2 linked regions of the Cytobacillus sp. IB215665 genome follow. The main gene of each other region encodes a partner of the protein of the gene in region 2 in a complex. Links are inferred from orthologs where the notes say so. Each region holds a gene or a part of one and is shown on either strand. Other genes may lie near its edges.

Region 1 (3,788 bases), on a different replicon or contig from region 2:
GATAAAGAAGGATTCTTAAGATCGGAAAGGTCGCTAATCCAGACAATGGGAAGGGCTGCACGTAATGAAAACGGTAGAGTCATTATGTATGCCGATCATGTGACCAATTCAATGGATATTGCCATTAAAGAGACGAAGCGGCGTCGTGAAATACAAGAAGCTCATAACAAAAAGCACGGCATTACGCCAAAAACAATAAGAAAAGAAGTCCGAGATGTCATACAGGCAACTTATGCAGCGGAAAATCAAGAAACATACGAAACAAACAAACCAAAAGTAAAAATGACCAAAACAGAACGACAAAAGCTAATTGCAGATATGGAAAAAGAAATGAAGGATGCTGCAAAAGCACTCCACTTCGAACGTGCAGCTGAACTGCGTGACATATTGATCGAGTTAAAAGCGGAAGGATGAAAATAAGAGCATGGTAAAGGATAAAATCATTGTCAAAGGAGCTAGAGCTCATAATTTAAAAGACATCGACGTCACAATACCAAGAGACCAGCTTGTTGTCTTAACTGGTCTCTCTGGTTCAGGTAAATCTTCGTTAGCATTTGATACCATTTATGCGGAAGGTCAACGGCGCTATGTTGAATCATTATCAGCATATGCACGTCAATTCTTAGGACAAATGGACAAACCTGATGTCGATGCAATCGATGGGCTTTCTCCAGCCATATCGATAGACCAAAAAACGACAAGTCGTAACCCTCGATCAACAGTCGGTACAGTTACTGAAATATATGATTATTTAAGGCTATTATATGCTCGTGTAGGACGTCCAGTATGTCCTAATCATCATATAGAAATTACATCTCAAACGATAGAGCAGATGGTTGATCGCATTTTGCAATACCCTGAGAGAACGAAAATGCAAGTTCTTGCTCCAATCGTTTCCGGGCGTAAAGGGACACATGTGAAGACTTTTGAGGAAATTAAAAAACAGGGCTATGTTCGTGTTCGTGTTGATGGTGAAATGACTGAGCTTACAGAAAATATAACATTAGAAAAAAACAAAAAGCACTCAATTGAAATCGTCATCGATCGGATTGTCATAAAGGATGGCATTGCTTCAAGGCTATCAGATTCGCTAGAAACCGCATTGAAGTTAGGTGAAGGTAAAGTAATCATTGACGTAATAGGCGAAGAGGAGCTGTTATTTAGTGAGCTTCACGCATGCCCACATTGTGGATTTTCAATAGGGGAATTGGAGCCGAGAATGTTTTCATTCAACAGTCCATTTGGAGCGTGTCCAAGTTGTGATGGACTAGGTACTAAGCTTGAAGTAGATCTTAATTTAGTTATTCCTAATTGGGATCTATCATTACTAGAACATGCTATTGCTCCGTGGGAACCACAAAGCTCTCAATACTACCCTCAATTATTAAAGGCTGTTTGTGATCATTACGGAATAGATATGAATGTCCCAGTAAAGGACATACCTAAGCATTTGTTTGAGAAAGTACTGCATGGTAGTGGGAATGAAGAGATATATTTCCGTTATGAAAATGACTTTGGTCAAGTGCGTGAAAATCATATTATTTTTGAAGGGGTTATACCTAATATTGAGCGTAGATATCGTGAAACGAGCTCGGATTATATTCGTGAGCAAATGGAAAAGTATATGGCACAGCAGTCTTGCCCAACGTGTAAAAGCTATCGCTTAAAGAAAGAAAGTTTAGCTGTATTAATAGATCAAAAGCATATTGGTGAAATTACTTCTTTTTCTATTACAGAAGCGCTAGATTTCTTTGAGAACCTTAAACTGACTGACAAAGAAATGACAATAGCTAACATGATTTTACGAGAGATTAGTGAGCGCTTAGGCTTTTTAAACAATGTTGGACTAGATTATTTAACTTTACACCGGTCAGCTGGAACACTTTCTGGAGGAGAAGCCCAAAGAATACGTTTAGCGACACAGATTGGATCAAGGTTAACAGGTGTTTTATATATTCTAGATGAACCTTCAATTGGTTTACATCAGCGTGATAACGATCGTCTTATACAAACATTAAAAAACATGAGAGATATCGGTAATACATTAATCGTCGTGGAACACGACGAGGATACTATGTTAGCAGCTGACCATTTAATTGATATCGGCCCAGGCGCAGGAATCCACGGAGGACAGGTTGTTTCTGCAGGTACGCCTGAAGAAGTTATGAATGACCCACAATCATTAACTGGCCAATACTTGTCGGGAATCAAGTTTATTCCTCTGCCAACAGAACGTCGTAAACCTGATGGTCGTTATATTGAAATCGTTGGTGCAAAGGAAAATAACTTAAAAAATGCGAAAGTCAAAATTCCTTTAGGCACATTTATATCTGTTACAGGTGTGTCTGGATCAGGGAAGAGTACACTGATTAACGAGGTTTTACACAAATCGTTAGCTCAAAAGCTTCACAAGGCAAAATCAAGGCCTGGTGAGCATAAAGAAATCAAAGGAATAGAATATTTGGATAAGGTTATTGACATTGATCAATCACCAATCGGCCGAACTCCACGTTCAAACCCAGCTACATATACAGGTGTGTTTGATGATATTAGGGATGTATTTGCCGCTACAAATGAAGCAAAGGTTAGAGGATATAAAAAAGGACGTTTTAGCTTTAATGTTAAAGGTGGTCGCTGTGAAGCGTGCCGTGGTGACGGAATTATAAAAATTGAAATGCACTTCTTACCTGACGTTTATGTTCCTTGTGAGGTATGTCATGGGAAACGCTATAATCGCGAAACTTTAGAAGTGAGGTATAAGGATAAGAATATATCAGAGATATTAGAAATGACAGTAGAAGATTCACTCTCTTTCTTTGAAAATATTCCTAAAATCAGGCGGAAGCTTCAAACGATCTACGATGTTGGTCTAGGCTATATTACGCTTGGACAGCCTGCTACGACATTATCAGGCGGTGAGGCTCAGCGGGTAAAATTAGCATCGGAACTACACCGACGTTCAACGGGAAGGTCTCTGTATATTTTAGACGAGCCAACGACTGGTTTACATGTAGATGATATTTCACGGTTATTAAAGGTACTTCAAAGACTAGTAGAAAATGGAGATACCGTTTTAGTAATTGAACATAACCTAGATATTATTAAAGCTGCTGATTATCTAATTGACCTTGGCCCTGAAGGTGGAGATAAAGGTGGAAAAATTATTGCAACAGGTACACCAGAACAGGTAGTTAAGCAAGACACTTCTTATACTGGAAGATATTTAAAGCCTATTCTAGAACGAGATCGAAAGCGTATGGAAGAAATTATAAAAGAAAAAGAGGAGCTCGTTCTGAAAAAATAAGGCTGTTCGTAAACTTAAAAATCTTAATTATATTAGCAAGATGTGTTTATATGTGAATATCATCGTTTTATAAATACGGAAATTTAAATAGAGGATTTTATTTAAGACACTGGGAAAAGTCCCAGTGTCTTTTACTCATTTAGTATTAAGCTCCTAAAAATAGAACAAGGAATATGCCTAACGGGATGAGGAAGCGAACACTAACGTACCAAAATCGAAATAAATAGTTTCCAACCTGTGATGATACATTAAAACTTTTTTCTAGAATTGGACGAGATACTTGATAACCGACAAATAACGAAATAAGTAATGATCCCACAGGTAGAGATATGTTACTTACAAAGTAATCTGCTAAATCAAATATTGTTTTATTAAATACTTTGATATCCTTCAACATTCCAAATGATAATGCTGACGGGATACCTACAATAAAAATAATGATTCCACCAATCCAAGTAGCGACTTTTCTTTTTTCTTGTTGTTC
Region 2 (4,409 bases):
CAATTACTTTCTGACCAGGAACGTCAAGAGATGTTGTCCTACGAAGATAACGGTGATATCAAAGTGCTAACAATTTGTGAGGATTGTCAAGAAGCATTAAACCGAAATCCAGATTTCCATCTATATGAAACATTTATTCAGTGAGAAGCTTTGGTCTAATACCAAAGTATTTTCCTGTTTTATGTTGATTATTATGTTGTTTTCCTTGATAGCAAATAAACATATATACAAATATATATAAAGAGTTCTTAATATCATTTCTCTTTTTTAGATAACAACGCATACAATTCGACCTAGCTTCAAATAGAAACTTATGCCAACAAAGAAGTTTTTTTATTTATTTTGGCTGTTTTCGCATTGATTGTAGTTTTTCGTACTAAGATATAAAGTTCGATGCGTTTTTTCTTCTCATTAACAGATGAAAGTCGCATTAACTAGCAATAGCAACAAAGATTTAAAAAAATTCGTAAAAAGTGTAACGCATTTTATATAACTAGAATATTATTAAACCCTGCTAAGTCATTTGAGAGGAGGGGGTTGAATGTTAGGTATACAAGAGTATTTTTTATATAATGATGATTTGGCTTCAATTGTAAACGGCATTGATGAAGGGCTTAAAGAGCAGCTTGTCGCTGGATTATCAGGATCAGCTAGATCTTTATTTTATGCTTCAATCTATAAAGATACAAATCGCCCGTTACTAATAGTGACACATAACCTCTTTCAAGCGCAGAAGATTTATGATGATTTACTAGGGTTGTTAAGTAGTGATCATGTATTTCTATACCCAGTTAATGAAACAATTGCGTCAGAAATAGGAACTGCTAGTCCAGAATTAAAAGGACAGCGTCTAGAGGTATTGGATTATTGGTGTACATCAAAAAAAGGTATAGTCATAGCACCTGTTGCTGCTATAAAAAGGTTGCTTCCCCCAAAAGAAGTTTGGGATAGCTATCAATTAAATTTCTCAGTAGGAAATGACATAGACATAGATCAATATTTAAATAAAATTGTATTGATGGGTTACTCTAGAGCATCAATGGTTACAGCACCAGGAGAGTTCAGTGTTAGGGGTGGTATAATTGATATATACCCATTAACTGAAGAGTTTCCAATTAGAATAGAACTTTTTGATACTGAGATAGAGTCAATACGGACATTTGCAATTGATGATCAACGGTCATTGCAAAAGGTAGAAAAAGTAACCATTGGTCCGTCAACTGAAATTCTAATAAGTAACGATAAAATCGATCACGTAATTAACTCAATAGAAGATAAACTTGGAGAAAGTTTGAAAAAAACAAAGGACAGTGATGTTAAAAAATTATTAGTGGAAAACATTACTGCTGAAATAGAACAATTAAAAAATGACCAACTTCCGAGTCAAGTATTTAAGTACTTATCTCTTTTCTATGAAAAGCCTGCAAGTTTACTAGACTATGTACCTAATAACGGTCTTATTTTATTTGATGAAATGAGCCGTATCCAAGATATTACTACAACCTTAGATAAAGAAGAAGCTGAATGGTACACGAGCCTACTTTCCGAAGGTAAAATTATTCATGATTTACAGCTGTCTCATCATTTTTCTACTCTTATACAAAAGATAGACAAGCCGATTATTTATTTTTCTTTGTTTTTACGGCATGTTCAGCAAACAAGTCCACAAAATATTGTAAATATTACTTGTAAGCAAATGCAAAGTTTCTTTGGACAAATGCATGTGTTGAAAACCGAATTAGAAAGATGGAAAAAAGGAAATTATACTGTTGTAATCTTAGCTCCGAATGAAGAAAGACAGAAGAAGATACAACATGTACTTGAGGATTATGATTTGAATTTTGCTACAACTGATAGCAATGACAAAATAATAGCAGGTACAAATCAAATCGTTCTAGGTGATTTAAACACTGGTTTTGATTTGCCTTTACAAAAGCTAGTAGTTATTACTGAAGAAGAATTGTTTAAAAATAGGACGAAAAAAACAAAACCGAGACAGAAGCTATCCAATGCAGAAAGAATTAAGAGCTACTCAGAGTTAAAGGTTGGCGATCATGTTGTTCACATTAACCATGGTATCGGTAAGTATATTGGAATTGAGACGCTAGAAATCAATGGTATACACAAAGATTATCTCCATATTGAGTATCAAGGTAGTGACAAGCTATACGTTCCTGTCGAACAAATAAATCAAGTACAAAAGTACGTTGGATCAGAAGGTAAAGATCCAAAAGTGTATAAGCTTGGTGGAACAGAGTGGAAACGGGTTAAGAAAAAGGTTGAGTCCTCAGTACAAGATATAGCTGATGACTTAATTAAGTTATATGCAGAGCGAGAAGCGAGTAAAGGCTATAGTTATAGCCCTGATGGTGATATGCAGCGAGAGTTTGAGTCGGCTTTCCCATATGAAGAAACAGTAGATCAACTACGTTCAATTGGTGAAATTAAAAAAGATATGGAAAAAGAGCGCCCTATGGATCGGTTATTATGTGGTGATGTAGGGTACGGGAAGACAGAAGTAGCAATCAGAGCAGCATTTAAAGCAATTGTTGATGAAAAGCAGGTTGCTATCCTTGTGCCGACAACGATTTTAGCCCAGCAGCATTATGAAACTATTCAAGAACGGTTTCAAGATTATCCAATTAATATAGGTTTACTTAGCCGATTTAGATCTCGTAAGCAACAACTTGAAACAATTAAAGGTTTAAAAGATGGAACAATTGATTTAGTTGTAGGCACTCATCGAGTATTGTCTAAGGATATTTCATTTCGTGATTTAGGGATGTTAATTATTGATGAAGAGCAACGGTTCGGTGTAACACATAAAGAGAAGATTAAGCAAATGAAAGCTAATATTGATGTATTAACTTTAACAGCAACACCTATTCCTAGAACGTTACATATGTCCATGTTAGGCGTCAGGGATTTGTCTGTAATTGAAACACCACCTGAGAATAGATTCCCAGTGCAAACTTATGTAGTTGAATATAATGGTGCACTCATTAGAGAGGCCATTGAAAGAGAACTATCTAGAGGTGGCCAAATATACTTTCTTTATAACCGTGTTGAAGATATTGAACGCAAAGCCGAGGAAATCCCAATGCTCGTTCCAGATGCACGAGTTGCGTATGCACATGGAAAAATGACTGAAAACGAGCTGGAATCTGTCATACTTAATTTCTTGGAAGGTGAAATCGATGTCCTTGTAAGTACAACCATTATTGAGACAGGTGTCGATATTCCAAATGTTAATACGTTAATTGTATTTGACGCAGATAAAATGGGCTTATCACAATTGTATCAGCTTAGAGGAAGGGTCGGTCGTTCGAATCGTGTAGCTTATTCATATTTTACACATCGGAAAGATAAAGTCTTATCAGAAGTTGCTGAAAAAAGATTGCAAGCAATAAAAGAATTTACAGAGTTAGGCTCTGGTTTTAAAATTGCCATGCGTGACTTGTCAATAAGAGGAGCAGGGAACTTGTTAGGGTCACAACAACATGGATTTATTGATACTGTTGGATTTGATTTATATTCTCAAATGCTGAAAGAAGCAATTGACGCACGGAAAGGAAATGAACCAATTCAAACAGATCCAGATATAGAAATAGACGTAGAAGTTGATGCATATATCCCTGACCAATACGTTTCTGATGGTCGACAAAAAATAGACATGTATAAACGTTTTAGAGCTATTACTACAATAGATGATCTAGAAGATCTTCAAGAGGACATGACAGACCGTTTTGGGGAATACCCAGATGAAGTATCTTATTTATTTCAAATTGCTGAAATTAAGGTTTACGCAATACAACAAAAAATACTATCAATTAAACAAGTGAAACACGAAGTTACAATATTATTTAGTGAAGAGCAAAGTGATAATGTTGAGGTTCAAAGGTTAGTTCAGCTTACACAACAATATGGGCGATTGATTGGGTTAGGGATGGAAGGCAAACAACTAAAAGTTGTTTTCCACACAAAAGGTATTCCTGCTCAGCAATGGTTAGCATCAATGTACGATTTCCTAAAAAAACTAGCTGACGTTAAAGAAGAACAATTAAAAACTGTATAAAAATGTTTAGCTGTATTAATAATTGGCGATACTGTATGTTTCTTTTTATTTTTAAAAATTATGCTTTCTTTATGTATAGTTCTTTGTTTGAAGAGGATACTAATGTCAACAATGGTGATTTATACATGAACAACACTTTAATCACCATCATTTAATCATCAGATGAAAGTGAGGCATCTTTAGATGAAAGCAACTGGAATTGTTCGTCGAATTGATGATTTAGGCCGAGTGGTAATCCCTAAAGAAATACGGAGGACATTACGAATTAGAGAAGGTGACCCGCTAGAAATTTTTGTTGACCGAGATGGAGAAGTGATTTTAAAAAAATATTCTC

The links.
Region 1: the proteins of mfd (region 2) and uvrA are in contact, whole or in part, in a crystal structure (PDB 4DFC), measured with the Escherichia coli proteins. The link is inferred for Cytobacillus sp. IB215665 from one-to-one orthologs.

The regions. Positions count from the first base shown.
Region 1 is NZ_JAXBME010000001.1:414,172-417,959, forward strand. The notes cover bases 47-3,504. They hold uvrA (excinuclease ABC subunit UvrA), read left to right. Parts: upstream 47-424; coding sequence 425-3,304; downstream 3,305-3,504. Other genes in these bases: uvrB (excinuclease ABC subunit UvrB), read left to right, coding at 47-414; SLH52_RS01725 (sodium-dependent transporter), read right to left, coding at 3,450-3,504. Also shown: more of uvrB, read left to right, coding at 1-46; more of SLH52_RS01725, read right to left, coding at 3,505-3,788. UniProt on the Escherichia coli protein: The UvrABC repair system catalyzes the recognition and processing of DNA lesions. UvrA is an ATPase and a DNA-binding protein. A damage recognition complex composed of 2 UvrA and 2 UvrB subunits scans DNA for abnormalities.
Region 2 is NZ_JAXBME010000024.1:25,018-29,426, forward strand. What follows is about bases 197-4,275. They hold mfd (transcription-repair coupling factor), read left to right. Parts: upstream 197-541; coding sequence 542-4,075; downstream 4,076-4,275. Other genes in these bases: spoVT (stage V sporulation protein T), read left to right, coding at 4,259-4,275. Also shown: SLH52_RS20900 (anti-sigma-F factor Fin family protein), read left to right, coding at 1-144; more of spoVT, read left to right, coding at 4,276-4,409. UniProt on the Escherichia coli protein: Couples transcription and DNA repair by recognizing RNA polymerase (RNAP) stalled at DNA lesions. Mediates ATP-dependent release of RNAP and its truncated transcript from the DNA, and recruitment of nucleotide excision repair machinery to the damaged site.